2 regions of the Mesorhizobium sp. P2_A8 genome follow, and region 2 is predicted to be linked to the other one. Evidence: riboswitches for the same ligand, from Rfam matches in the RefSeq annotation. Region 2 holds a riboswitch; the other holds the start of a gene.
The links. A riboswitch is a leader RNA that binds a small molecule or an ion and turns the genes downstream of it on or off. The one in region 2 is predicted to bind thiamine pyrophosphate.
Positions count from the first base shown of each region.

Region 1 (14,510 bases), on a different contig from region 2:
TCGATACGCGCAAGCGGATCTATGACGGCGCGCGTTCCGCGCTCGAAAAGAAACTTGCGGAGTTTTCGCCGCCGCTGTCCGCCGAGGTCATAGCCAAGCAGAAGCGCTCCCTGGAAGACGCTGTCGTAAGTGTCGAGCGGGACTATGCCAAGAGCGGTCCGGAGACCGACCCGCTGGCGGAACTGGAACACATCTTTTCTTCCATCGACCGCAACAAGAACCAGCCGAGCCATACACGGCAACCGGCGAAGGCAGAACCGACCTGGCCGCCGCCGCCTCTCGGCAAGCCGGAACCATATCGACCGGCGCCACCACCTGTCGCCAAGGTCGAGCCTAGCTGGCAAAAGCCGACAGCGGCGCCTTCTGCTCGCGCTGACACGGCCCTTCCGGGCATGGACAGCGAGGAGGTGGCCGACGACGGGGTCGATGTCTTTTCAAGCAACGAAGAGCCGGTGTCGGATACTTTTGAGCGCCTGAGCCCGGCAGAACGCAAGCGCAGCTATGGCGGGCTGATCGCCGCCATCGTCGCCTTGCTGGTCGTTGCCGGCGGTGGCTATGGTATCTGGCTGAACAAGGACGCCTTCGGCAAGATGCTGGGACTTGACGGCAGCACCAAGGTCGTCAAGACCGAACCGGTGAAGCCGGCGCCGGCCAAGCCGGCAACCGATGCCGCGGCAACGCCGCCGGCGCCAGCAGCTGCCGGCACAGAAACCGAAGGCACGAAATTCACGCAGCGGCTGACGCCACAGGGCAGCGAAGTCGATCCCGGCCCGGCCGGCGGACAGAGCGGCATCGGCGAAGGCGAATCGGTCGCCGCGCTGACCACGCCGCCCTCGGCGACGAACGCGCCGGCGGTTTCCGCCCCGGCTACCGGCACCCCGGCCGCGGCCGCACCCGCCGCAACGCCGCCGCCGGGTACGGCACCCGCAACGCCACCTGCCAGCGGAGCGCCCGCTGCGCCGGCTGATGCTGCCGCCACTCCTCCGGCACCGGCAGGCGCCACGCCGCCAGCACCGGCGGCCGCGCCCGCGCAAACCGCGCTGCCGGTCGGCCAGAAGGCGATCTTCTATGAAGAACGCACCAGCACCGCCCAGGGTTCGGCGGAGCCCGGCAGCATCGTCTGGTCACTGGTGCAGGAATCGCCCGGTGGCGACCTGCCGCCGGAGCCGGCAATCCGCGCTGAGGCAACCATACCGGGCAAGGACATCCAGTTGCGCATGACCATCCGCCGCAACACCGACCAGACACTGCCGGCCAGCCACATCATCGAGATGATCTTCCTGACGCCCGACGGCTTCGAAGGCGGCGGTGTCGACAACATTCTGCGTGTCGCCATGAAGAGTTCTGAGCAAGATGCCGGCAGCCCGCTGATCGGCATCCCGGCCAAGATCGCCGACGGCTTCTTCCTCGTCGCGCTCAACGACACCAAGGCCGATGAGGACGCCAACATGACCTTGCTTCGCGGGCAGGACTGGATCGACGTGCCGGTCGTCTACAAGACCGGTCGGCGGGCGCTGCTGACCATGGAAAAGGGCATTCCCGGCGAGAAGGTGTTCGACGAAGCGATCAAGGCCTGGCAGGCGAAGACGGCGGGCTGAGACGAGAGCGCCTTAGGCGACATCAAAACAGCCGATATTTGGCTTGGGGCAGTCCTTTGCGTCCGACATGGTCGTTCCAGCTTGCAATGGCTTCGTTGTTCTCTTCTTGCCCATTGACGCGTCTTTTTCGCCGAGATCGCTTTCACAATACCCATCTCCGCGGCGCAAGAAATGTTGATGCCCAACGCTTTGGCGTCTTCGATCAACTGCGAACTGATGGCCGACGGATTTTCGCCGACTTCGATTGAAGCATGGAGTTCGCGTCCCTTTATGCGTCCAATATAAGGCCCGCGAACACCATTACCCTTCCATCTCCTCGCGCAGCATCTCCAGTTCCAGCCACTCTTCCTCGAGCGCCGCCAGTGTCGCGCGCTCCTTGTCGAGGGCGGCGATGGTCTTCTGGAACGAGGCCGGATCGCGCTCGTAATAGGCCGGATCGGCGATGTTGTTCTCAAGCCTTGAGATGGAAGCCATCACGGCCTCGATTTTCTTGGGCAGGGATTCCAGCGCGAATTTCTGCTTGAACGACAGTTTCTTCGCCGGCCCCTTTGGCGCCGCGGCCTCACTTTTGGCCGTCACTGGGGCTTCGCCGGCTTCGGCCTTCGGGCGAGCCTTGCGGTCGTCGAGCTTGGTGCCGCCACGCTGTGCCAGCATGTCGGAATAGCCGCCGGCATATTCGATCCAGCGGCCGCCGCCGTCCGGAGCGATGATGCTGGTCACGGTGCGGTCGAGGAAATCGCGGTCGTGGCTGACCAGGATGACCGTGCCGGCAAAGCCGGCCACCAATTCCTGCAGCAGCTCCAGTGTTTCCATGTCGAGATCGTTGGTCGGCTCGTCGAGCACCAGAAGGTTTGCCGGCCGCGCCAGCACGCGCGCCAGCAAGAGCCGCGCCCGTTCGCCGCCGGAAAGCTCGCGCACCGGCGTACGTGCCTGCTCAGCCTTGAACAGGAAATCCTTCATGTAGGAGACGACATGGCGCTGCTCGCCATTGATGACGAGGTTCTCGCCGCGTCCGTCGGTGAGATATTGCGCAAGCGTCTCCTGCGGGTCGACCGCCTCGCGCTTCTGGTCGAGTGTGGCGATCTCCAGATTGGTGCCGAGCCGCACCGAACCGGCGTCGGGTTGCATCTCGCCGGTCAGCATCTTCAGCAGCGTCGTCTTGCCGGCGCCGTTCGGCCCGACCAGGCCGACGCGATCGCCGCGCTGGATGCGGGTCGAGAATCCCTTGACCACGGTGAGGTCGCCAAAGCTCTTCTCGATGTTTTTCGCCTCGATCACCAGCTTGCCGGATTCGGCTGCGTCGCTGGCCACCATGGTTGCCGAACCTTCGGCGCCGCGATGGCCGCGGAAGCGCTGGCGCATGGTCTGCAGTTCACCCAGCCGGCGCATGTTGCGCTTGCGCCGCGCCGTCACGCCGTAGCGCAGCCAGTGCTCCTCGCGCACGATTTGGCGCCCGAGCTTGTGCTGCTCTCGCTCTTCCTCTTCCAGCACAAGGTCACGCCATTCCTCGAAATGGCCAAAGCCCTTGTCCAGCCTGCGGGTTTGGCCACGATCGAGCCAGACGGTGGCGCGCGATACGCGCTCGAGGAAGCGGCGGTCATGCGAGATGACGACGAGCGCCGAGGAGGTGCGGACGAGTTCCTCTTCCAGCCACTCGATCACCGAGAGATCGAGATGATTGGTCGGCTCATCAAGCAGCAGAATATCGGGCTCCGGCGCCATGACGCGGGCGAGGGCGGCGCGCCTGGCCTCGCCGCCGGAAAGATCGTTCGGTCGCTCCTCGCCCGACAGGCCGAGATGCTCCATCAAATAGCTGGCGCGATAGGGATCGTCGGCGGGGCCGAGCCCCGCCTCGACATAGGCGCGGACCGTTGCAAAACCCTCCATGTCGGGCATCTGCGGCAAATAGCGGACGGTCGCCGAGGGCTGGCGGAACACCTCGCCGTCCTGCGGTTCGATCAGGCCGGCGGCGATCTTCAGCAGCGTCGACTTGCCGGACCCGTTGCGGCCGACCAAAGCGATCTTGTCGCCGGCCGACGCGGTCAAGGCGGCGCCATCGAGCAGCGGCGTGCCGCCGAAGGTCAGTTTTATCCCGTCGAGATTGAGAAGAGGCGGGGCCATGTCAGCTTTCAGGTAGGGGATAAGGGTGAGCTAGCAACAACGCGCGGCCATGGCCGAGCGTGACTTCGAGGCGACCCCTGACCTCGTTGGAGATGGTCAATGACGAGCCGAACGCCACCTTGACGTGATCGAGCGGCCATTTGGCGCCGGTGACTGTCAGGCCGGAAAGATCGGAAAAGCCGAGCACCGAAAACAGCGTGCCGTCGGCATAGTCGAAGCCGGCTTTCCCGGGCAGCAGCGGGGCGCCTTCCTGGGCGCCGCTGCTCAGAAGCATCCTCGTCCCGGCCTCGGCCAGCCGCAGGGCGAGCGCCAGATGCAGGAAGGCGTGGTCGGCGCGCTTGCCGCCGAAGGCGCCGGCGAGCACCAGGCTGGTCGCGCCGCGCTCCAGCGCGGCGGCGATGGCCAATTCGCCATCGGTCTTGTCCTTCTCCGCCGGGAAGGTCCGGCGGGGTACGGCGGCGAGATCGTCCGGCAGGTTGGCGGGCACGGAATCGAAATCACCCACCCACAGTTCCGGGACAAGACCCAGCAGCCGCGCATGGCCGATGCCGGCGTCGGCGGCGATGACGCGGGAGCCTGCGACCTGGCGGTCGAGCCGGGGCGTGTGGATGAGATCGCCGCCAAGCAAGATGGTGAATGTGCTCATATCGTGTGGCCCTTACCAGCCCGGCACGGGAAACGGAAGGCCGGCAAACTCCCACTTGCGTGAGGGATCGGCCGGGCCTATGTGTCGAAACGCTCTAACGGGGTGCCGGACGCGATCTTCGCGGACCGGCTGAGAGGCAAGTCGCCAACCCGCTGAACCTGATCCGGTTTGTACCGGCGGAGGGATTAGACGTTTCGGACAGTCCGACGCCTCAATTCCTTTCAATTCGAACGAAGGAGGCGCCGATGCGCACGCTTTTATACTCTCTTGTCTCTGCGATGGCTGTGGTCCTGTCCGGGCCGGCCTTGGCCAAGGACAAGCTCACCATCTACACTTATGAGAGTTTCACCGCCGACTGGGGTCCGGGTCCCGTGGTGAAGAAGGAATTCGAGGCCGAATGCGGCTGCGATGTCGACTTCGTCTCGGTCGCCGATGGCGTCGCGCTGCTCAACCGCGTCAGGCTGGAAGGGGCATCGACCAAGGCCGACATCGTGCTCGGCCTCGACACCAATCTGACCGCCGATGCCAAGGCCACAGGCCTGTTTGCGCCACATGGCGCGGTGTCCGATGTCAGTGTGCCGGGCGGCTGGAGCGACGACATTTTCGTGCCTTTCGACTATGGCTATTTCGCCGTCGTCTACGACACCGAGAAGCTGAAGAGCCCGCCGAAGAGCCTGAAGGACCTGGTCGAAGGCAGTGCCGACGACAAGATTGTCATCCAGGATCCGCGCACCTCGACGCCGGGCCTCGGCCTGCTGTTGTGGGTGAAGTCGGTCTATGGCGACAAGGCGCCGGAGGCCTGGGCGAAGCTCAAGGCGAAGGTGCTGACCGTGACGCCGGGCTGGAGCGAGGCCTACGGCCTGTTCACCAAGGGCGAGGCGCCGATGGTGCTGTCCTACACCACCTCACCGGCCTATCACATGGTCGCCGAGAACACCGAGCGTTACCAGGCGGCGTCGTTCGAAGAGGGCGAGTATCTGCAGATCGAGGTCGCCGGCATCACCACCACAGGGGCCAAGAATCCGCTGGCGGAAAAGTTCATGGCCTTCATGACCGGACCGAAATTCCAGGATGCCATCCCCGAGACAAACTGGATGTTTCCGGCCGGCAAGACCGACAAGCCGCTCAACCCGGCCTTCGACAAACTGGTCAAGCCGACCAAGACCTTACTGTTCAGCCCCGAGGAGGTCGCCGCCAACCGCAAGGCCTGGGTGGATGAATGGCTGGCGGTGATGAGCAAATAGGCTGTGGTAAACTGATCGAAGATGAGTGCTCTACGGCGCCCCCCTGTGTCCTGCCGGACATCTCCCCCTCAAGGAGGGAGATTGGCAGCTTGGGAGCTGGCGCTCGTCCTGCGACATCTGAGATTAGTGACGGCTGATCTCCCCCCTCGTGGGGGAGATGTCCGGCAGGACAGAGGGAGGCGCGAAGGAACGCGGCGCCCGCTGAACTCCAGTCAATGGCAGGTCTCGGGTCAGGCGGTCCAGCGTGCAACGCGCGTCCTCTGACCCCCGCATCAGCGCCGGTATCATCGCGCTTGCCGCCATCGCGCTGCTGATCGGCGGTGCGTTTGCCGGACTGCTCGTCGAAGGCGTTCACGATTTCTCCGGCGCCTGGGCAGCCTTCAATCCTTATCTCCTTCGCGTTGTTCGCTTCACTTTGTGGCAGGCCGTACTCTCGACGCTGCTTTCGGTGGTGCCGGCATTGTTCGTGGCACGCGCGCTGTCGCGGCATCCGCGCTTCTTTGGCCGCGCCTTCATCCTGCAGCTGTTCGCCGTGCCGCTGGCGCTGCCCGCCATCGTCGCGGCACTCGGCATTCTGGCGCTTTATGGCCGCGCCGGCAATTTCGCCGGCGTGTTAAGCGTGATCGGCGGTGGAGACTGGCCGGGCATCTATGGCCTGTCGGGTATCCTCATCGCCCATGTCTTCTTCAACCTGCCGCTCAGCGTGCGGCTGTTCCTCGAGGCACTGCAGACCATCCCCGCCGATCAGTGGCGGCTGGCGAGCCAGCTCGGCATGGGGGCGCGGCCGGCGTTCCGGCTGATCGAATGGCCAACGTTGCGTGCGGCGTTGCCGGCTGTCGCCGGGCTTGTCTTCATGCTCTGCATCACCTCGTTCACGACCGTGCTGACGCTCGGTGGCGGGCCGGCCGCGACAACGCTTGAAGTCGGCATCTACCAGGCGCTGCGCTTCGATTTCGATCCCGCGCGCGCCGTGACGCTGACCCTGCTGCAGATCGCCTTGACGTTTGCCGTCGTGCTGGCGCTGACGCGGCTTGGCGCCAATGTGGTCGGCGACACCAATCTGCCGGTTGCGACACGCCGCTATCTTTCGGTCAACGGGGCCGAGACCTCACTGAACGTCGTGCTCATCGTTCTGACGCTGCTGTTCGTTGCCGGACCGATGGTCGCCACGGTGATGGCCGGGCTTGGCGCCGATCTCGGCCGGCTGGCCGGTGAGGTCGCCGTGCGGCAGGCGACGCTGACCAGTGCGGTGCTCGCCTTCCTGTCGGCGCTGCTTTCCGTGACGTTGTCGCTGGCGCTGACCATGGCGCGCCGGGCGCTGGCGTTGAACCGCCGGACTGGTCCCAAGACAATGCTGGAACACGCCGCCGATACCGGTGCCGGTTTTGTCCTCGTCGTGCCGCCGATCGTCGTCGGCGCGGGCTGGTTTCTGTTGCTGCGCCATGTCGGCGATGTCTTTGCCATCGCCCCGGTCATGGTCGTCACCGTCAACGCTGTGATGGCGATGCCGTTCGCACTGCGCGCCGTCCGTCCCGCCTATGATGCGGCGAGCGAACGTCATGAACGGCTCTGTGCTCAGCTCGGCATTGCCGGCTGGAACCGGTTGATCGTGGTTGACTGGCCATCGCTGCGGCGGCCGCTCGCCACGGCTTTCGCTTTCGCCATGGCGCTGTCGCTTGGCGATCTCGGCGTCATCGCGCTGTTCGGCAGTGATTCCGTGCAGACGTTGCCCTACCTTCTGCTGGCGCGCATGGGCAGCTACCGCACGCAGGACGCCGCCGGCCTGGCGCTGTTGCTCGGCCTCGTCTGCCTCGCGTTGATCGTAGCGGCGCACTGGCTTGGAAGGGAGAAGGATCGGGATGCCTGACGGGGCGGCCAGCAGGTCTGAAAAGGGTGTTCCGGTGCGGCTGGACCAGGTGTCGTTCAGCTATGGTGACGCGCCGCTTGTCTTCGATGTCGATTTCGCCGCGTCGAAAATCACCGCCATCATGGGGCCAAGCGGTTCTGGCAAGTCGACGCTGCTCAACCTGGTGGCCGGCTTCGAGACGCCGCAGTCAGGCCGCGTGCTGATCGGCGGCGCCGATGTCAGCGCCGAGCCGCCGGCAGCGCGAGCTGTGTCGATGGTGTTCCAGGAAAACAACCTCTTCGCCCATCTTTCCGTCGAGCAGAATGTCGGGCTCGGCCGCTCGCCATCGCTGCGGCTGACCGAAGCCGACCGCGCCGCGATCGCCGAGGCGCTCGAACGCACCGGCCTTGGCGGCAAGGAAAAGCGCCTGCCGCGTGAACTCTCCGGCGGCGAGCGCCAGCGCGTCGCCCTGGCCCGCGTCCTGGTACGCAACCGGCCGGTGCTCCTGCTCGATGAACCCTTTGCGTCGCTCGGCCCGGCGCTGCGCGACGACATGCTGGATCTGGTGGCCGCAGTCCACGCCGAACGGGGCATGACGGTGCTGTTCGTCACCCACCAGCCGGGGGATGCCCGCCGCATCGGCGAGCACGTGGTGTTTCTGGACAACGGCGTTGTCGCGGCAACCGGCAAGGCGGATGATTTCTTCACCGGGGCTGGCCCGGAAGCGTTCCGGCGCTATGTCGGTGCAAGCGCCGGGAATGCCGTATCACGGGATGTTGCCCGGAAGCGGACATAATTTACGGTCAAACCGGCTCCAGGCGATGTGGCGTTTGCTTGCCATGAGTGGTGGAGTGTGGCTAGGTCCGCCTCACCGGTCCGGCACAGGCCGTGATTTGCCTGCAGCATCCGCCGCCCGCCCCGAGGGACGCGCGACGGATGCTGCAGCAGTTTGAGATAGCGCATGACACGTTCCGAAGATCGCCCCCGATTTTCGTGGCCATGCGCAGGGACCCGAAAGGAAGCCGTTCTGGCGATCGGCGTTGACAGACTACGAATGAATCCGCTGGCGCGCTTTCTTGCGCTGGCCGGCTTCGCCGTGGCGCTGGCGAGCTGCCAGATGTTCACGCCGCCCGAGGTTCAGGAATCCGGCTTCCAGCCTTCCGACAGGCCGATCACCGTCGACAATGTCGCCGCCAACAGCAAGCTCGCCGAACTGGCCAAGGCGCAGCATCCGCGCATCCTGGCCACCTATGGCGGCGAATATTCCGATCCCAAGCTCGAGCGCATGGTCGCCAAGGTGGTCGGCAATCTGACCGTCGTGTCGGCCAACCCGACGCAGACCTATCGCATCACCATCCTGAATTCGCCCAACGTCAACGCCTTCGCACTGCCGGGCGGTTATCTCTACATCACGCGCGGCCTGCTGGCGCTGGCCAACGATTCGGCCGAGCTGGCCGCGGTCATCGCGCATGAGATGGGCCACGTCACCGCCAATCACGGCCTGCAGCGCCAGCAGCTGGAGGCCGAGGAAGGCCTGGCGACCAAGGTGGTTTCCGATGTGCTCGGCGACAGCCCGACCGCTAAGGCGGCGCTGATCCGCGGCAAACTCAGGCTGGCGCAATTCTCTCGCAACCAGGAGCTGGAGGCCGACGCCATCGGCATCAAGTCGATCGGCGAAGCCGGCTACGATCCTTTCGCCGCCGGCCGCTTCCTGCAGTCGATGTCGGCCTATACCGACTTCCGCTCGATCAGCGGCGCCACCGATGCCAGCCTCGACTTCCTGGCCACCCACCCCAACACCCCGCAGCGCATCGATCTGGCGCAGCGCCATGCCCGTCAGTTCGGCGCACCTGGCGTCGGCACACGCGACCGCGATTCCTTCCTCGCCGGGATAGACGGCCTGCTCTATGGCGACACGCCCGAGGAAGGCTATGTGCGTGGCGAGACCTTCCTCCATCCGGGCCTTGGCGTGTCCTTCTCGGTGCCACAGGGCTTCATCATCGACAATTCGGCCGCGGCTGTGACAGCAACCGGGCCTGGCGACATGGCCATCCGCTTCGATGGCGTCTCCATCGACAAGAATCGCGCGCTGACCGACTATATCCGCAGCGGCTGGGTGGCTGGCCTCGACGACAGCAGCGTCAAGCAGGAGACGATCAACGGCAATGAGGCGGCGACCGCGCATGCCGGCGCCGAAGGTTGGCAGTTCGACATCGCAGTGATCCGCGCCGGCGGCCAGGTCTACCGGCTGCTGACTGCGGCACCATCCGCCAGCACCTCGCTGGATACCGTAGCGCGTTCGGTCAGCGGATCGTTCCGTATCCTAAGCGCGGCGGAAAAGGCGGCCCTGAAGCCGCTGCATATCCGCGTCGTCACCGTTCAGCCCGGCCAGACGATGGGTTCGCTGTCCGCCCAGATGGTTGGTGTCGACCGCAAGCTCGACCTGTTCCGCGTGCTCAATGCGCTGTCGCCCGGTGCCGCGGTCTCGGCCGGCGACAAGGTCAAGATCGTCACCGACAAGTAAGACGCGTGCTGCCGGTCAGGCGGCAGTCGCCAGAAACTCTGGGTTCTGCTTCACCAGCGCGACCTTGAGCTTTTCCATGGCGCGCGCCTCGATCTGGCGGACACGTTCCTTGGAGATGCCGAGCGTCTCGCCAAGCGCTTCCAGCGTCGCACCCTCGTCGTTCAGCCTGCGTTCCTCGATGATCCTCAGCTCACGCGCGTTGAGCGCGCGAAGCGCTTCCCTCAGCCAGAGCGAGCGGCGCGCGACATCGATCTTGTCGCCGACGATCTCGTCGGGCAGCGGATCGTCGGAGACTAGGAAATCCATCCGCTCGGTCGAACCCGCGTCATCGGCAATTGGCATGTTGAGCGAGGAGTCTGGCGCCGACAGCCGCGAATCCATCATCGCCACGTCAGCCTCGGAGACGCCGAGTGCCTCCGAGACTTCGCGGTAAAGCGTTGCGTTGGACAGTGGTTCGGCGCCGTTGGCCAGCCGCGCCCGCAAGCGTCGAAGGTTGAAGAACAGCGCTTTCTGCGCCGAGCTGGTGCCGCCGCGCACGATCGACCAGTTGCGCAGGATGTAATCCTGCATCGAGGCACGGATCCACCACGTCGCGTAGGTTGAGAATCGCACCTCGCGCTCGGGCTCGAAGCGGGCGGCGGCCTCAAGCAGGCCGACATGACCTTCCTGGATCAGATCGCCGAGCGGCAGGCCGTAATGACGGAATTTGGAGGCCATTGAAATGACCAGCCGCATATGGGCAACCGTGATGCTGTGCAGCGCGTTCTGGTCGTTGTCCTCTTTCCACAGTAATGCCAGCCGATGTTCTTCGTCACGTTCGAGGTAGGGAGCCCTCATTGCCGCGCGGACCATGATCCGTCCTGCCGTGTCTTCCATCATGAGGCGCTCCCTGGGTCAGGCGATGCGGATGACTTTGCAAACTTGGCAGGCGCCCGGGTTGAAATCGCGGCGTCGTGCCCTAGAAAATCCAAAACGTGCCATGCATGAGAATGGTTCCGTGGCTGTTGGTGGCTGGATTGTGCTGCTGGAGGGATTCCGGCGATGATCCGCGATGCCCTCGATCTCCGCCAAAAAACGCTATTTCGAGAATCTGGTTTCAGAAGTCGGTTATTTTTGAAATCCTGTTCCTTATTTTTCCGACTTGTATCTGTCAGTTTCCAGCGCTCACAACATGCCGGACAGCCGGCCAAGGACGGGATCACAGAAAAATGAAATGGCTCAAGTCGCTTATCATCGCCGGAACGCTGCAGGCTCTGGCTGTTACCGCCGGTCATGCCGGCGCCAATCTCGACCAGATTAAGCAGGCAGGCGTCATCAAGGTCGGCACGGAAGGCACCTATGCGCCGTTCACCTATCATGACACGTCCGGCGCACTGGTAGGCTTCGACGTCGAAATCGCCAAGGCGATCGCCGACAAGCTCGGCGTCAAGGCCGAGTTCCTCGAAGGCAAGTGGGACGGGCTGATCGCCGGCCTCGATGCCAATCGCTATGATACCGTCATCAACGAAGTCGGCATCACCGACGCGCGCAAGGCCAAGTACGACTTCTCCGATCCCTACATCGCCTCCAAGGCGGTGCTGATCGTGCGCGGCGACAACACCGACATCAAGACCTTCGCTGATCTCAAGGGCAAGAAGTCGGCGCAGTCGCTGACCTCGAATTTCGGCAAGCTCGCCGAGACCAATGGTGCCGAGCTCGTCGGCACCGACGGCTTCGACCAGTCGATCCAGCTGCTTTTGACCGGCCGCGCCGACGCCACCATCAATGACAGCCTGTCGTTCCTCGACTTCAAGAAGCACAAGCCCGACGCCAATGTGAAGATCGCCGCGCAAGAGGAAAACGCCGACTATTCCGGCGTCATCGTGCGCAAGGGCGATCCGGAACTGGTTGCGGCGATCAACAAGGCGCTGGCCGACATCAAGGCCGACGGCACCTACAAGAAGATTGCCGACACCTATTTCGGCCAGGACGTTTCGAAGTAATTTTTGAGTGAGGCCGGTCGCCGGCCCATGCGATATCAAGCGGCGAGCCGTCTTTGACGGTTCGCCGCTTTTGTCGTGATATGCCGACAACATTCGCGCTTTGATGAAGCCGCCTCGACCATTTGGAGGTCTTACGTGCCGCACTGGCTGCAACTGATGCTGGAGTCGCTGCCCTCGCTCTTGTGGGCGGCGCTGATCTTCACAGTGCCGCTGACGCTGCTTTCCTTCGTTCTGGGCTTGACGGTTGGTCTGGGTGCAGCACTTGCCCGCCTGTTCGGGGCGAAGCCGCTGGTCGCGCTTGTGCGCTTCTATGTCTGGATCTTCCGCGGCACGCCGCTGCTGGTGCAGCTGTTCCTGATCTTCTACGGCCTGCCGTCGGTGGGCATCCTGCTTGACGCCTTCACCGCCGCGTTGATCGGCTTCACGCTCAACATCGGTGCCTACACGTCGGAAATCATCCGCGCCGCAATAGGCTCGGTGCCGAAGGGCCAGTGGGAAGCCGCCTATTCGATCGGCATGACCTGGAGCCAGGCGATGCGGCGCACCATCCTGCCGCAGGCTGGGCGGGTCGCGGTGCCGCCGCTCTCCAACACCTTCATCTCGCTGGTCAAGGATACGTCACTGGCCGCAGCGATCACTGTGCCGGAAATGTTCCAGGCGGCGCAGCGCATCGTCGCCACCACCTATGAGCCACTGATCCTCTATGTCGAGGCGGCGATCCTCTATCTGGCGATGAGTTCGGTGCTGTCGGCCTTGCAGACGCGGCTGGAAGGACGACTCAACCGCTATGGCGGCTTCCTGGAGGCGCGCTCATGATCGGCCTCACCAACATCGAAAAGCGTTTTGGCGACAATCTCGTACTGAAGGGCGTGACGGTCGCCATCGCCGAAGGCAGCGTCACTGCGCTCGTCGGCCCATCCGGCGGCGGCAAGAGCACGCTGCTGCGCTGCATCAACCTGTTGGAGATTCCGACCTCCGGTACAGTGCGCATCGGCGACGAGACGCTCGAATTCCGCCCTGGCGGCAAGGTCGCGGCCAGGGATATCCAGCGCTTGCGCCTGCAGACCGGCATGGTGTTCCAGAACTTCCAGCTTTTTCCGCATCGTACCGCGATCGAGAATGTCATGGAGGGGCTGGTGACGGTGCTGAAATGGCCAACGGAGCGGGCACGCGAGCGGGCGCTGGCCCTGCTGGAAAAGGTCGGCATGGCGCACAAGGCCGACGCCTGGCCGGCAACCCTGTCGGGCGGCCAGCAGCAGCGCGTGGCGATCGCCCGGGCGCTTGCGCCGTCGCCGAAGGTGCTGCTCTGCGACGAGCCGACGTCAGCGCTCGATCCGGAACTGGCGCAAGAGGTGGTCGACGTCCTCGGGAAGCTGGCCAGCGAAGGGACGACCATGGTGATGGCGACGCATGATCTGCGCCTCGCCTCCAAGATCGCCCAGGAAGTGGTGTTCCTCGATGCCGGCGTCATCGTCGAGAAAGGGCCGGCCGGCGTGCTGTTCGGCAATCCGGAGCACCAGCGGACCAGGCGTTTCATCGCAACGCTGAAGCAGGAGGCGGAAAAGGAAAGTGGAGGTGACGCGTAGGCGCGGGTATCCCCCAACGTCATCTTCCCGAGAAACAAAAACCCGGCGCGAGGCCGGGTTTTTCATGACTTCAAAGGCGAAGAACTCAGGCAGCTTCTTCCTGCTCGGCTTCCTCATTGTCGGCCTTGGCGCCGCGCTTGGGGCCCTTGTTGAGATTGACCTCGATCAGGCGCACGGCTTCGGTCTCCGACATGCGGTTGACGGCCGCGATCTCGCGGGCCATGCGGTCGAGCGCCGCCTCGTAGAGCTGGCGTTCGGAATAGGACTGCTCCGGCTGGTTGTCAGCGCGGTAGAGGTCGCGCACCACTTCCGAGATCGAGATCAGGTCGCCGGAATTGATCTTCGCATCATATTCCTGGGCGCGGCGCGACCACATGGTGCGCTTGACGCGGGCGCGGCCCTGCACGACCTTCAGCGCGCGCTCGACATAATCCTCCTCCGACAGCTTGCGCATGCCGATGGAGGTCGCCTTGGCGACCGGCACCTTCAGGCGCATCTTGTCCTTCTGGAAGTCGATGACGAACAGTTCCAGCTTGTGCCCAGCTACTTCCTGCTCGTCGATCGAGACGATCTGGCCGACGCCATGCGCCGGATAGACGATGTACTCGCCAGTCTTGAAACCGTGACGCGCAGCGGTGGACTTCTTCTGCGGGGTGATCGTTGCCATTACGCCCTGGACTCCTTGTTGTGGTACCGGCGTCCTGCCGGCCCGAACTCGCGCGATCGGGGAAACCGATCGTTAGCCGCACAACAGATGAACCCATCGGAAAAAGCCGGGACCGGCCAACCGCAATAGTGCGACCGCCTGGCCCAGATCGCTCTGGTCCGGAATGGGATTTTCACCTTTCAGTGATTTGGGGCGTCTGCGCCATAAATCGACGTTGTGTCACCGGCATGTTTGGCTGATGTAACACAAAAAGTCGGAAGAATCAAGGTTTTGCTGCGGAAGCGAAGGCCACAGCT
Region 1 is NZ_JBFUDB010000001.1:999,698-1,014,207, forward strand. It holds gene AC1D10_RS04885 (hypothetical protein) at 1-1,598, shown strand, start outside; gene AC1D10_RS04890 (hypothetical protein) at 1,621-1,686, opposite strand; partial or broken gene AC1D10_RS04895 (hypothetical protein) at 1,751-1,804, opposite strand; gene AC1D10_RS04900 (ABC-F family ATP-binding cassette domain-containing protein) at 1,899-3,719, opposite strand; gene AC1D10_RS04905 (thiamine diphosphokinase) at 3,721-4,365, opposite strand; TPP riboswitch at 4,454-4,567, shown strand; gene thiB (thiamine ABC transporter substrate binding subunit) at 4,611-5,609, shown strand; gene thiP (thiamine/thiamine pyrophosphate ABC transporter permease) at 5,854-7,476, shown strand; gene thiQ (thiamine ABC transporter ATP-binding protein) at 7,469-8,251, shown strand; gene AC1D10_RS04925 (M48 family metalloprotease) at 8,510-9,979, shown strand; gene AC1D10_RS04930 (RNA polymerase factor sigma-32) at 9,995-10,858, opposite strand; gene AC1D10_RS04935 (amino acid ABC transporter substrate-binding protein) at 11,188-11,961, shown strand; gene AC1D10_RS04940 (amino acid ABC transporter permease) at 12,097-12,777, shown strand; gene AC1D10_RS04945 (amino acid ABC transporter ATP-binding protein) at 12,774-13,547, shown strand; gene AC1D10_RS04950 (CarD family transcriptional regulator) at 13,633-14,214, opposite strand.
Region 1: it holds a riboswitch for thiamine pyrophosphate, as region 2 does, so the genes downstream of both, thiB (thiamine ABC transporter substrate binding subunit) here and AC1D10_RS18400 (YkoF family thiamine/hydroxymethylpyrimidine-binding protein) in region 2, are expected to answer to the same signal.

Region 2 (14,510 bases):
TCGATGGAAATCGCATGGCCGTCGCTGGCGTTCGTGCGCACCCGGTCGACGGCAATGAAAAACGGGCTTTCAATGCCGAGCCAGGCGGCCAGGTCGGCGTCCTCGATCACCTCCAGCCGCAGCGTCCGGGTCTCGGCATTGGCGCCTGCATCGGCGAGCGCCCGCGACCAGCCGATCGCATCGTCGACTGGCTTGCCATCGAAGGTGACGAACGAGCCGATGCCGACCTTGGTGGTGATCAGCCCGCGGCTGGACAGTTCCTCGAGGCCCTTGCGAACCGTGTTGCGGCTGACGGAGAAGCGCTGGACCAGCTCGTTCTCGCTTTGCAGGCGGTCGCCGAAACCGAGTACGCCGGAGCGGATTTCGTGCTCCAGGACTGTGGCGATCTGCTCGGGCTTGCCCGTGCCAGGAGACAGTTGAACCGCGCGGCGCTTCATATGCGTACCTGTCTAGTGAACCTGTATAGTCCTGTTCAATATACGGATGAGGATGCCGTGTCAACGGCATGCCGAAGGCAAGCCCTGCCGGTACTGAATGGTGCGGAAACTCCTGCAATTTGGACTTCGAAAAACCGATCCGAACGCAGAAAAGACAACGATCAATCAAGAGGATAGAGCAAAGCCCTGATGCAATTTTGGCCCGACAGTTCTATGGCATCGAAACTTCACGAGGTTCAACGAGGATGTCTGCCTCGATAGCGGCGCTGATGAACGCTGCCCGTGCCGCCGAGGCTTCCTTCTTGCCCTCAAGCACGGCCAGGCAGACCTTGCGGGCAGCCATGTGTCTTTGCCCTGTCGCAACCGGCCAGCGGTTCATCAGAATATCGGCGGCCTGAGCGACCCGCTCCACGTTGAAGATCGAGTTTCGCGATCTGCCGAGCGCGATCCTGACCGGCTCATCGAAACGCTGGTCTCGCACCACGCCACCTCCCGAAATCGAACGTGCCGACCCAATTTCCTGTATTGTGATAGGTTCCGGAAGAAAGGTGCAAGATGTCCGATTCAAATGGCCAGAAAAGTCCCAAACTGATCGTCGTGGTCGCGTTCGATCGCGGTGAGGATGGCGAATTGTTTCCAGCCTTTGGACCCGCCGACCAGCAGAGCGAGGACCGGGCCATCCGCACCGCCAGGGCTCTGGCGGTAAAACATGCCGGCGTTATCGCCTGGAGCCGCGAGGCGGACCCGGCGCTTGGCGAGTACGGCCCGCCGAACACGCTGTTCGTCAGCGGCGACGTGCCTGACATGGAGTAGTCTGTTGGCCCGGGATCCTGGCCCCGAACTCGACGTCGGCGGCCAGGGCGGGAATATCGCCTCCAATTTGGCTCGGCCGCGTCCCAGACAGAGCCCATAGAATAGAACTTCGTTTTAATATTCGTACATCTGAAGGAACTGAGTTCTCTCGATACCGTTAATCAGCAGGTCGTTTATTCCAATGACCTCCACAGAGAGGAATCCCCCAGATGAACTTCAAGATGCTCACGATGGGCGCGATGGCGCTTGCGATGATGACTGGCTCGGCGCTTGCCGCTGGCAATACATCCGCGCTCGACGATCCGGCGAAGATGTCGCCCTTCTTCACCGATGCCGACATGAAGACCATGAAGTCAGAGGCGGAATTCAAGACCGTTTGGATGGCCATGAAGGAAGAAGACCGCGCCGGCATGACGAAGGAATGTGGCGACGAGGCCATTGCCAAGTTGCATGACAACTTCTGCAAGATGACCAAGCAGCTCGGCGGCGCGAACTGACACACCGCGATTTGGGCGCATGCCCGGATAGAACAGCTTGATAAAGGCGGGCCAAATGCCCGCCTTTTTTCAGCGGCGATGTGAGACATCACATCACCGTGCCCGCGGATTCACTTCGCGACAATGGCCGAGCGAATGTGTAATGTCCTTGTTTGGGGTGGCAGAACGCCGCTCATTTGGCTTTGTGCCCATGTTTCAACCCATTGCGAATATCGAGGACGCGCAGACGCTGGCGCAGGCGATCGTCAACACGATCACCGAGCCGTTTCTCGTCCTCGACGAGCAGTTTCGCGTTCTGGCGGCCAGCCGCTCCTTCTACAAGACATTTGAAGTCGACCCCGCGCAGACCCAGGGCTCGCTGCTCTACGCGCTCGGCGACGGTCAGTGGGATATTCCAGCACTTCGCTTGCTGCTGGAGACGATCATTCCCGAGAAGACCGCCATGGACGGCTTCGAGGTCGAGCATGATTTCCCGCGCATCGGCCGCCGCACCATGCTGCTCAACGCCCGCAAGGTGCTTTACGACCACAGTCCGGCCATCACCATCCTTCTCGCCTTCAACGATATAACCGCCCGTCGGGTCATCGAGCGGGAAAAGGAAGAATTGCTCAGCCGCACCGAGGATCTGCTTCGGCAGAAGGACGTCCTGCTGCGCGAGATGGAGCATCGGGTCGCCAACAGCCTGCAGATCATCGCCAGCATCCTGTTGCTGAAGGCACGCTCGGTCACATCGGAAGAGACGCGCCAGCACCTCAAGGACGCCCATCAACGCGTTCTGTCGGTGGCGGAGGTGCAACGCCATCTCCACACCTCGGCCGGTGTCGACGAGATCGATGTCGGCTCCTACCTGCCGAAACTGTGCAGTAGCCTCGCCTCGTCGATGGTCGGCGAAGCTCAGCCGATCACGGTCACCGTGACGGCCGAAGGCGGCAGGATGGATTCGCAAAGGGCAGTCAGCTTGGGACTGATCGTCACCGAACTCGTCCTCAATGCCATCAAATATGCCTTCCCAAAGGAGAAGGCCGACGCTCGCATCCAGGTCAGCTACGAGACCGCGGGCAGCGACTGGAAACTGACGGTTTCGGATAATGGCGTCGGCAAGATCGCCAACGACGTACCGGCTACCGGGCTTGGAACGGCCATCGTCGAGGCGCTCGTCAAACAGCTGGAGGCCAAGGTGGACATCATCAGCGACGCTGACGGCACCAGCGTGTCGGTGACCCGGGCGACATTCACCTCGCGGGTGCCGCGAGCGGCGTAAAAGCCGCTACCACGATGCCTGCCTTCCGGATATCGCCTCGATCCTGATCTGATAGAAGAGATGGCTGCCCGAAACCGCTGGCGCAGCGCTTGGCTTCAGGGCTCCCGGTTCCCACCAGTTCGGATGCTTTGCAAGAAGCGACCAGGCAAATTTGCGCTCGCTGTCGATCGTGGCAGTCATCCTTTCGGCTCCGGCAGCGCTATCATCCAGGTCCGGCCCTTTCGGCAATTCCTCGAAGAGGCCGTCCACGACGACGCTCCTCCAGCCGTGCGGACCACCGACATCATCGACCTGCAGGCAGACGCGGGGGTTGGCCTGCATCCACTCGACCTTCCTGCCGGGAAGCGAGAAACTGAAAATGGCGTTGTCGCCGAAGGCAAAATGGATCGGCACCACATAGGGTCTGAGGTCGCGCACACAGGCCAGGCGGCCAAGGCGTTGGGTCTTCAGCAGGGCGACGCAGTCCAGCCGCGTCATCTCCTTGACGTTCATCGCGGTCCTTCTTTCTGTTTCAGGCAGCGCGATCGATGCGGCGGATGACCTTGACGGCCTCTGCTTCAGCCACACCAATCAGCGCATCGATTCCCTGGATGGTCTCGATATGGCCGCGAGCCGCCACCATCCGCCGCAGGACGTGAAGATCATCGCGAATTTCGCAGAGTGTCGTCCGGAGCGTCACGGGCATTGGGCAGCCTTCCGTAACTCAACTGTCTCGACGCAAGGCGGTTCCCTCGACCACAACGCAAAAGCCCGCCACGGGCGAAACCGGAGCGGGCCTTGGAGGAGGACAAGGGGTGGGACCCTTTCCTCTTGTTTCCACGGGGGGTGTGGACCGCGGCCATCTTACAAAAGTTTCGAAACAAGCCGCATCACAAGCCGGCTTGCAAACATCACAATCCGGTGCAGGCCGGCATCGGCACGGTCACGAGATTGCGATTGCCCGGCGACGATCGAGCGGCACGGCTAAATGCGCCCGAGCACGACAAGCACGATGATGATGAGCAGCACGAGCCCCAGGCCGCCGCCGCCATAGTAGCCGGTTCCGTAGAACGGACCACCGCCGAAGCCGCTGAAACCTCCAAGCAGCGCAATGACAAGAAGAATGATGAGTATGGTTCCAAGGCTCATGGTTTTCCCGCTCCTGTAGACGCTGACGCGCCGATTTGAACATCGTCGTACGCGATGTTTCGATGACGTGAACGTTCGAGCGGCCTTACCGTTCCGCGAGATTGCCGCGCCGGCGCATGCATGAAGAAGATTCGCCGACAAAATGAAAAAGGCCCACCACCTTGCGACGGCAGGCCCCTGGCGTTTTCCAGCCTTAGCGGCGCCTTGTTGTCAGACGATCCCGTAGAACAGCCTGTAATGGACGCGCTGCATATAGTCCCGGTATTCCGGCGTGGCGGCAAGCAGCGCCTCTTCGCGCAGGATGCGATGCACCTGGAAGAACGTGATGACGGCGTAGACGGCGAGATTGTAGAAGGAAAAGGCCGACAGTAGATACAGGACATGGCCGATCAGATAACCGGCATAGATCGGGTGTCGTACAAGGCGGTAGGCACCGCCGGTCATCACGCCGCGATTGCCCGGCAAGATGGCGAACGAACGCCCCAGCGATATCTTTCCCCAGATCACGAAACTCAACGCCAGGGCTTGCAGCGGCGCCGCGACATAGACCGGGATGATGGCAGCGCCTGGCTCCAGGGTGATGAAGCCGACACCGAAGCTGGCGATGATGGAGACAATCACCGTGAGCGGGTTCCAGTCGCGAACCTGCGGCCGCCGCGACAGAAGCAGCCAGGTGAAGGTAAGAATCTCGGAAGTCGCCACCAGCGCCACATTGAGACGGGTCGGGTCGAGGATAAGGTGATATAGGCCGCGATAGACAAACAGCCCCGCGAAAGCCAGCGCGCAGGCGCGAAAGAAGCCTTCCCGCAAGTCGACCAGGATTTCGCGCTTTCGGGCTGCGGACAAAATTCCATCGTCGTTGACGTGCGAAAGGGCTTCACTTTTTGATATGAGCAACGCAAGCATCCCAATGATCCCTCAGGGCGACCATTGCATGCAACCATTGCCGGGCAGTTAACCGGCAAGGTCGAAACCTCGCTAAATCGCCTCTGCGTCGAGCATGCGATCGGGTTTAGTCACTTTGGGGGCAGGTCTACAATTTATGCTTGCATTTTGGAACAAATAAGGAACAATACGAGGATTACCGCCAAGGCGGACAAGGGTTTCGGGGGGAGGACCAGCGATATATGGCGAGCTGGAAAGGTGTGGGGCTGGCTGCCGCCGCGATTGGATTGAGTGCGCTGATGAAAACTTCGCCCGGCTGGCCGCTGTCGGCTGGGCTTGCCGTCTTTCTCGCTCTGAACGCACCAGCTCTCGCGGCGGAGAAGGACTATGCCGGCTGCATCGGCAAAGACATCGAGCCGGACCAGCGCATCGCGGCCTGCACGCCGATCGCGGAGGACAAGGGGGAATTCTACGACAACCGCATGATCGCCTATTTCAACCGCGGCATCGCGTGGAATGACAAGCGCGACTATGACCGCGCAATCGCCGACTACGACCAGGCCGTCAGCCTCGACCCTAACGAGCCGGCGGCCTACTACAACAGAGGTACAGCGTGGTTCAACAAGGGCGATAGCGACCGCGCCATCATCGACTTCGATCAGGCAATCAACATCAATCCGCAATATACCAAAAGCTATCTCAATCGCGGAACGGCATGGTTCAAGAAGGGTGACGATAAACGCGCCATCGCCGATTTCGACAAGGCGATCAGCCTCGACCCGAGCGCCGCCGACGCCTTTTACAAGCGTGGCCTGGCACTGTTCCGCACAGACAAGGGCGACCGCGCCGTGCTCGATTTCAACCAGGCAATCGTACTCGATCCGAAATTTGCCAAGGCTTACACGGCTCGCGGCTATGCCTGGGCGCAAAAAGGCGACGATCAGCGCGCCATGACCGACTACAACACGGCGCTCGGCCTCGATCCGAAAAACAGCGAGGCCTACCTCGATCGGGGCCTTGTCTGGATGAACCGCGGCGACAATGAACGGGCCATCGACGATTTCCAGCAAGCCATCATCGCCAACCCGAACAACGGCAAGGCACACAACAACCTCGGTTTTATCTGGTCTCGAAAAGGCGACCTGGAGAGGAGCACGGCAGAATATGACGAGGCGATCCGCCTCGATCCGAAGGACGCCGCGCCTCACCTCAACCGCGGTATCAACCTGGCGGCCAAAGGCGACAGTGATGGCGCCATTGCCGATTTCGACCGGGCGATCGAAATCGACCCACGTTTCGCCAACGCCTATTTTGCCCGCGGCACGGTGTGGGCCGACAGAAACGACCATGGCCGGGCAATCGCCGACTATGACAAGGCGATCAGCCTTGATCCCAAAAGCGGCGCTTACTTCAATCGGGCCTTGGCCAAGACGATCGAAGGAGACCTCGTCGGCGCAGCCGCTGATTGCCGAAAAGCCATCGAGCTTGATCCGAAAAAAACCGGCGCATGCAGCACGCAGGCGACGGGCGCAGAATCCCCGGCTGCGCCCAAGGCGGCCAAGCCGGCCGAACCTGTCGTCTTTCCCGAACAGGATAATTCCGGCGTCGTAGCTTCGAGCATCCAGCGCGGGCTGGATCTGCAGATTCGAGGCAACGTCGGCGACGCCATCAGCGAATTCAGCCGGGCAATCGAGCGGGATCCCTACAACGCCGAAGCTTATTATGACCGCGCACTCGCCAAGGCGTCGCAGGGAAACTATGAGAGCGCCGCCGACGACTGCCGGCGCGCGATCGAACTTGATCCAAAACGCGCCGGCACCTGCCGTGAACAGGCACCCGGCGAGGACTTGTAACAGGTTTGGGGAGGGTTGCCTTGTCGCTGCAGGGCGAGCCGGGGCGAACATGTCAAAACCGCCCTGCTCTATTGGATCGCCAGCAACTGGGCTACCACCCGAGTTCCTGGTCTTCCCCTCAGGGGCAGATTGGTCACCTACCCCAGATAGGTATTGCTGAAATACCCCCCGAAATCCGGGCGTGATTTGGTCGGATTGCCGTCGGCATCGCGCAGAATGCCGGACGCGAAGAGGTAGTCGCCGATCGCGTCCATTCGCGCCGGATCCATGGTGCCGATGGCGCCGTTTTGGCTGCGCAGGTAATGGCCGTCGATCAGTGCCTTCAGCGAAGCCTCGATCAGTGCCGGATTGGTCAGCGCGTCCTTGTTGGCGGCGATCAGAATTGCGGCAGCCGCATCGGGATGGTCGACGGCGAACTGGTAGCCGCGCCGCGTCGCCTGGACGAAGGCGGCCGCAGGTTTGGGGTTTGCCTGGAGATAGGCTTCGCTCGAAGAGATCAGTGTCGTGTGCTCGTCAGGCACGCCATGGTCGGCATAGATGAAGCTGCGCTGCCTGACGCCCTTCAACTCGGCTTCGACACCTTCCCAGGTCGAGACCTCCAGCGTGAAATCGACCGAACCGTTGGCCAGCGCCTCATAGGCCGAAGTGCCGAGCGTCACCGTCTCGAATTTGCCCTTGCCACCATCGTGGCGGATGATGGTGCCGATCAGCGCGTTTTCCCAGGCACTGCCGAAGCCGCCATAGGTCAGGCCGTCAAGGTCTCTCGGGCTTTTGATCTCGCTGCGCGACGCGTTGAACACCAGCCGGCCGGTTTCGGATTGCACCACGGCATAGACCCCCTTCAGGTCAGCTCCGGCGGCTTTCTGGGTGAACAGGCTGATGGTGCCGTTGATGCCGAAATCGGCGACGCGGTTGGCAACGAGCGTGCCGGCCCCAGTATCGCTGTAGGGCAGGATGTCGACCTCGAGTCCGGCTTCGGAATAGAAGCCTTTGTCGCGGGCGACGAACAGCCCGATGTGGTTGGTGTTGACCGTCCAGTCTAGTGCGACGGTGACCTTTTGTACCGCCGATTGCGTTTGAGCCCGGCCCGCTCCGGCAATGAGTGGAACACCCGTGGCAAGGGTCAGCAACAAGGCTTGCCGGCGCGTCAAGTCAGTCATGATCGTATCCTTTGGATGGGTGTGGGTTGGGTCCGGGATTGAGGATGATGTCGAGAATCTCGGCTTCAAGCGTGCTTGCCTGCAGCGCGGCCACTCCGGTGGGATCGCGCGGCCGCGGCAGCGGCACCTTGATTTCGCGGACGATGCGGGCCGGGCGTGCCGACAACACATAGATTCGGTCGGACAGGAACACGGCTTCGCGCACATCGTGGGTGATCAGCAGCGCCGTCCAGCGGTGATGCCGCCACATCTGTTCCAGCCAGCGCTGCATGGCGGTGCGGGTCAGTGCGTCGAGCGCGCCGAACGGTTCGTCGAGCAACAGCATGTCGCGCTCCTGCACCACGGTGCGCAAAAGCGCCGCGCGCTGGCGCATGCCGCCCGACAGCTGCGCCGGAAAATGCCGCTCGAAGCCGGCAAGCCCGAATTCGGCAAACAGCGGCGCGACGCGCGCCCGCGCCGCCTTGCGCCTGACGCCTTGCACTTCGAGCCCGAGCGTCGTGTTGTCGAGGATGCGTCGCCACGGCATCAGCGCGTCACGCTGCGGCATGAATGCGAAATGCCTGCCGTAGTCGTCGAGCGGCGCGCCGTCGAAGAACATCTCGCCCTCGCCGTGCTGCGCGCCGGTCAGAAGCTGGAACAGCGTCGATTTGCCGGCGCCCGATGGACCAAGGATGGAGACGAATTCACCGGCGCCGACGCAGAGCGAAATGCCGGCAAGCACGTCGAGCCCGCCGAAGGCCTTGCGCACATGCCGCAGCTCGAGCCTGCTCATGGCCGCGGCCCCATGCCGGCGGGTTGCTTGCCGGCGGCCCGTTCCCAGGGCATGACAAGCCGCTGCAGCAGCACCGTCAACGCGAACAGGACAAGTGTCAGCGCAGCGCTGACACCGACGGCGGCCAGCACCAGATCGGGGCGGAAATTGTTCTTGGCGTTGAGCATGTAGATGCCCAGCCCCTTCGCCGCACCGGCATATTCAGCGAAGATGGCGCCGACCACGGCATAGGTGATGGATATCCTCAGGCCGGCGAAGAAATAGGGCAGCGCCGACGGCAGCCGCGCCAGCACGAAGACGCGCCAGCGCCCTGCCCCCATCGCGCGCAGCATCTGGCCGATCTCGGTCTCCGTCGCCTCGTAGCCCTCGACCAGTGCCACTAGCATCGGAAAGAAGGTGACCAGCGCCACCAGCATGATCTTGGGCGTCAGCCCGAAGCCGAACCACAGCACCACCAGCGGCGCGATCGCCACCAGCGGCAAGGTTTGGCTGACGATGAAAACGGGAAACAGCGCACGCCGCAGCGGCTGGAAGAAATCGACCAGCATCGACAGCGCAAAAGCAGCGCCGAGTGAAAAGGCAAAGCCGATCAGCGTGGCGCGAATGGTGGGAATGGCATTGTCGACCAGCACCTCGCGATTGAGCACCGCCTGCTCGAACACGCGCGACGGCGCCGGCAGCGTCGTCGGCTTGATGCCGGAACACGTGGCGTAGAGCTGCCACGCCAGAAGCAGCAGCCCGACCGAGATCACGGCTGGTGCTGTCTTGACAACAAGGCTCGCGATCGGGCGCGAAGCGACTGATGGTGAGGCCACGGACATAACCTTTGACGAGGTCGCGCGAAAGCGCGGCTGGCTCAGACGGCCGACGGGCTGTTGGCCGAGACCGTGACGTCGAGGGTTACGTGGCCGGCGCCGGGCCCGAAGCGGCAAAAGGCCTCGTCGAGCGCCGAAAAGATCGCGCCGGCATCCCCGCGCAATTTCGTGCAGAAATGCTTCGAGCGCTCATAGACGCCGGACTGCTTGAGAAAATCGATGCAGCCGTAGATCTCGTCCATGTGGTCGTCGGTGCCCATCACATAGAGCGAGAACTGCGCTGCCGCCGGCTGGCCGGTGGCGGCCGCGCCGCGCACCGCCGCGATTGCCGCGTCCTTGCGCGGGCCGAGTGGCCTGGCAGGTCCGCCAAGCGCATCGGAGCTGCAGATCGGATCATCCGGCTCGCCGGGGCAGCCGCGCGAGATGGTGGCCGACAGCACGCAATGTTTGCCGCTGCGTGCCGCCGCCACGAACAGGTCCCGGATCGCCGGAAACAGCACTTCGGGCGGCCCGACCAACAAGGTCGAGATGTCGTCGGTCTCGATCCTGAGCCGGTCGCGGTAGGGATCGAGCGCGCCCAGCGCGCCAAGGATGACACCGACGAAATCGTCGGCCATGGGATATAGGGAAATCTGTGCGCCTGAAAACATCGCCCGCCTCGCTCCGCTGGTATTACCCAGATCAGCTTCTAGGGTCTGTGGGCTTGCCGCCCCCGTCTCAGCCCCGACCGTACGGAGCACCCCTGTGGATGCGCGGGTTAAAGCACCATTCGAGCTGAAGCGAAAGCCGTTTTTTCGGTGCTCTGCGCCAAAAGCATTGCGCCAGGCCCAGGCCCTGAGCGCAAACCGTCGGTGCTGCCGGACCGGAGTTTGTCGGCAACCTTCGCTGCCGCGACCGAAACCCCGGCCTTTCGAGCGACAAACGCTCAACCAGCTGGCAGCGTCTGGCGGCCGGCATGCGCATGGCGCAGGAAATCGACGAAGGCGCGTACGGCCGGTGGTGTATGACGCTGCTTCTGATAGCAAAGGAACCAGCCGGGAAAGGTCGCGCACCAATCATCCAGCAGCGACACCAGCCGGCCGGCATCGATCAGCGGGCGCATGAGGTCTTCCGCCCAGAAGGCGATGCCGATACCCTGCACAGCGGCGGCAATCGCCATGTCGCGGCTGGAGACGACAAGCGGGCCGTTGACCGCGACCGAGAACCACTGGCCATCCCTGGCGAATTCCCAGGGATAGAGGCCAGCACTGCCCGGCCGGCGCCAGTTAATGCAGCGGTGGTGGAGCAGATCGACCGGTGCCGACGGCGATCCGCAACGAGCGATGTAGTCCGGCGAGGCCACGGCGAGTTGGCGCAGCGTGCCGCCAAGCGCCACGGCGACCATGTCGGCTTCGAGAAATTCGCCTAGCCTGGCGCCGACGTCATAGCCGGCCTCGACAATATCGATGGCCGCATCGTCGATCGTCACATCGAGCACGATGTCCGGCCATGCCTGGTGAAAACGGCCGAGCACCGGCTCCAGATAGGTGGCGGCGGCAACGCTTGGCATATGGACGCGCAAGATGCCGGCCGGCGTGTCGCGCAAGGCGGTCGCATCGCCGACCGCCGCCTCCATCTCGGCCATGGCCGGCGCGAAGCGCGCATGCAGGCGCGCGCCGGCTTCAGTCAGCGAGAGGCTGCGGGTCGTGCGGTTGAGCAGGCGCAGGCCAAGCCGCGCTTCGAGCTGACGGATCGTCTGGCTGAGCGTCGACGCCGACATCCGGAGATCTTCAGCCGCACGGGCAAAGCTGCCATGCGCGACGACAGCGGCAAAGGCCTTCAGCTCCGCATACTCGCTACCGCGCATTATACCGGATTCTCCAATGAGTATGATGATATTCTATCATATTCTCCGTAGGGCGTCTGCAGTCCAGATTGAGGATATGGCTCCAACGTGCCGAGCAGGATCGGCACCGAATGCCTTTGAATCTCCTTCTGAGCAGGAGCAACGAACATGCGGAAACTCAATGGAAAAATCGTCCTGGTAACCGGCGCCTCCTCGGGCATTGGCGCGGCAACCGCGCTGGCGCTGGCGGCGCAAGGCGCGATCGTCGCCATCGCGGCGCGGCGCCGGCAGCGGCTCGACGATCTGGCCACACGCATCCGCGACAACGGCGGCGAAGCCTTGGCCATCGAGGCCGACATCACCGACGAATCCCAGGCAGCCGCCATGGTCCGGCGCGTGTTGGAAGACTATGGCCGGCTGGACATGCTGTTCAATGTTGCCGGTGTCGGCGTCGCCGCCCCGTTCCAGAACACCACCACCGGCGAATACCGGGAAATGGTCGATATCAACATTCTGGGTCTGCTCTACGCGATCAACGCGGCGCTGCCGGCGATGAAACGGCAGGGATCGGGGCACATCGTCATCGTCTCGTCCGGCACCGGCCGCTACATCCATCCATCGGTGGTCTATTCCGGCACCAAGCATGCGGCCAGCGCCATGGCGGAATCGCTGCGCCGCGAAATCGGCAAGGACGGTATCCGCGTCACAGTGATCGAACCCGGCGCGGTCAGAACCGAATTCACCGCCAACATGCGCGACGATGTGCGGATGGCGGTCGAGCAAAGATTGGGCGACATGGAGCAGTTGGAGAGCGAGGACATCGCCGCCGCCATGCTCTACGCGGTCGCGCAGCCGCCAAGGGTCAACGTCAACATCCTGACGCTCTATCCGACGCAGCAGGCTTGATCTGCGGCAATCGGCAAGGCGTGGATCGGGGCCTGGCCCCGATCCTGTGAACCCTACGAAACCGCCTTCTCGCGAACCGGCAGCTTCCAGCCCGGCCGGACGAAGTGGCAGGTGTAGCCGTTGGGATATTTCTCCAGATAGTCCTGATGCTCGGGCTCGGCTTCCCAGAAGTCGCCGACCGGTGCGACCTCGGTGACGACCTTGCCCGGCCACAGGCCGGAGGCGTCGACATCGGCGATGGTGTCTCCGGCAACGCGCTTCTGCTCATCGCTGGTGTAGTAGATCGCCGATCGATAGCTCATCCCGACATCGTTGCCCTGGCGGTTGCGGGTCGTCGGATCATGGATCTGGAAAAAGCGCTCCAGTAGCGTGCGATAGCTGATGATGGCAGGATCGAAATTGATCTCGATGGCCTCGGCATGGGAGCCATGGTTGCGGTAGGTGGCGTTTGGTACGTCGCCGCCACTGTAGCCGACACGGGTGGAGATGACGCCGGGATAGCGCCGTATCAAATCCTGCATGCCCCAGAAACAGCCGCCGGCAAGCACTGCGCGTTGGGTCGAAGTCGCCATTATCACGTCTCCTCAAAAGCAATTCCAGGAAAAGTGTAGCGGTTTTTCCGTCTGGAATTGCGCAAAAGCAAGTTTGGATCTCCCCATAAATGGGCATTGTCGCTTGCTTCGTCCAGCAGACTGGCCGACCTGCTTCAGTTGCTCGTTTGGGCGAGGCTGTCGATCGCACCCGGCAACTGCGGCGCGCCGGGCGGAACGGCGGCAAAACTGATCGCCACCGGCGGCGCCTTGAGCGACCAGTCGAAAAGAACGGTCTTGACCGGGACGTTGCCCACCCACGCCTGCAGCTGAGCTGGCACGTCGCGCCCAGGCCAGACCAGGAGTATGCCGTGGTCGCGCAGCCGCTCCTTGGTGATCCAGGGGGCGTACTGCATGCTCAGGTCGGTGAAGATAGACGGCTTGTCATAGGCATTGAGGCCCGCCAGCGGCGCAAGAAGGCCATGGCCGCCAACGATGTCGAGCCGATCGGGCGCCGCCGCGTGCCAGACGGCCTCGGCCTCATCCGAGATCTTCTGCGCCGGCCAGCAGACGGCGTCCATGCGCCCGCGCAGATTGCATTTCGTCCAGCGGATGCCCGCATAGGCACCGGAGATGCCGACAATGAAGATGAGCGCGCAGATCGCCAGCTTTCGCATCTCGACGTCGGCGAGACGGTGGCCCAGCAGAGCCAGCGCCACAACGCCAGCAAGATTGTACATCGGCGCGCCCCAGGCCTCGCCTACGCCGGCGAACAGGGACGCCACCATGACGAGGATCGCCGGGCCAACCCCCATCCACAGGAGATAGACCAGCGTACCGCGCCCGACGGGCTCTTGCGGCGGGGGCGAGCGCCGCAGCAGCCCTGATATCGCCAGCACCAGGACAAAGCCGCAGAGCCCGGCCATCTGGACGCCGATGTAATAGAAGCGGGAGCGATGGGCCAGCACCCATTGATCGCGCCAGGCGGCATAGGTCAGCGGCAGGAAATCGATGCGGTAGAGCTCGACGGCCAGCGGCGCTGCGACAGCGACGAAAACGGCGAGCCCAAGCCATGGCCAAGGCGTGGCAAGCCGGCTGCGTGCCCGTGCGTCGCACAACAGCCAGATGGCGCCGAACAGCAACAGCAGGCCGGTCGAGAACTTGGCGTAGAGCCCGACGCCCGACACCAGTCCGAGTGCCAGCCACCAGCCCGGCCCGCCGCCACGGCCCGCACGCCACAGCAGCCAGCAGATGGCTGCCCAGAAGGGCATCTGCGCGTAGTCATGATTGAACTGCGGGGTCGGCCAACCGAAGAAATAGAGCGACGGCATCAAAAGCACGGCGGCCAGCGCGCGCCTCTGCCCGAGCAAGTCACGGGCCAGCAGATAGACCAGGACGAAAGTGGCCGAGATCGTCAGCTGGGCCACGAGATATTGCGGCCAGCGGAACGATCCGGTCAGAAGATGGCTGGTCTCGAGCAGCCATGCGGGAAGTTGTGGGTGCTTGTAGGTCAACAGCACCCATTCGCGTCCCCACATGAAGCCTTCGACGACATCGTTGGGCGGCGAGACGTTGATAAGTGCGGGCATCGCCGTCCAGCAGACTATCTGCGTCAGGCACAAAATCGC
Region 2 is NZ_JBFUDB010000006.1:45,316-59,825, reverse strand. It holds gene AC1D10_RS18465 (GntR family transcriptional regulator) at 1-437, opposite strand, end outside; gene AC1D10_RS18460 (DUF982 domain-containing protein) at 649-921, opposite strand; gene AC1D10_RS18455 (hypothetical protein) at 993-1,250, shown strand; gene AC1D10_RS18450 (hypothetical protein) at 1,460-1,747, shown strand; gene AC1D10_RS18445 (sensor histidine kinase) at 1,938-3,008, shown strand; gene AC1D10_RS18440 (pyridoxamine 5'-phosphate oxidase family protein) at 3,015-3,500, opposite strand; gene AC1D10_RS18435 (hypothetical protein) at 3,520-3,693, opposite strand; gene AC1D10_RS18430 (DUF3309 family protein) at 3,972-4,136, opposite strand; gene AC1D10_RS18425 (methyltransferase family protein) at 4,347-4,982, opposite strand; gene AC1D10_RS18420 (tetratricopeptide repeat protein) at 5,264-6,874, shown strand; gene AC1D10_RS18415 (ABC transporter substrate-binding protein) at 7,012-8,034, opposite strand; gene AC1D10_RS18410 (ABC transporter ATP-binding protein) at 8,027-8,806, opposite strand; gene AC1D10_RS18405 (ABC transporter permease) at 8,803-9,627, opposite strand; gene AC1D10_RS18400 (YkoF family thiamine/hydroxymethylpyrimidine-binding protein) at 9,663-10,271, opposite strand; TPP riboswitch at 10,262-10,375, opposite strand; gene AC1D10_RS18395 (LysR family transcriptional regulator) at 10,547-11,467, opposite strand; gene AC1D10_RS18390 (SDR family oxidoreductase) at 11,615-12,352, shown strand; gene msrA (peptide-methionine (S)-S-oxide reductase MsrA) at 12,406-12,924, opposite strand; gene AC1D10_RS18380 (glycosyltransferase family 39 protein) at 13,059-14,510, opposite strand, start outside.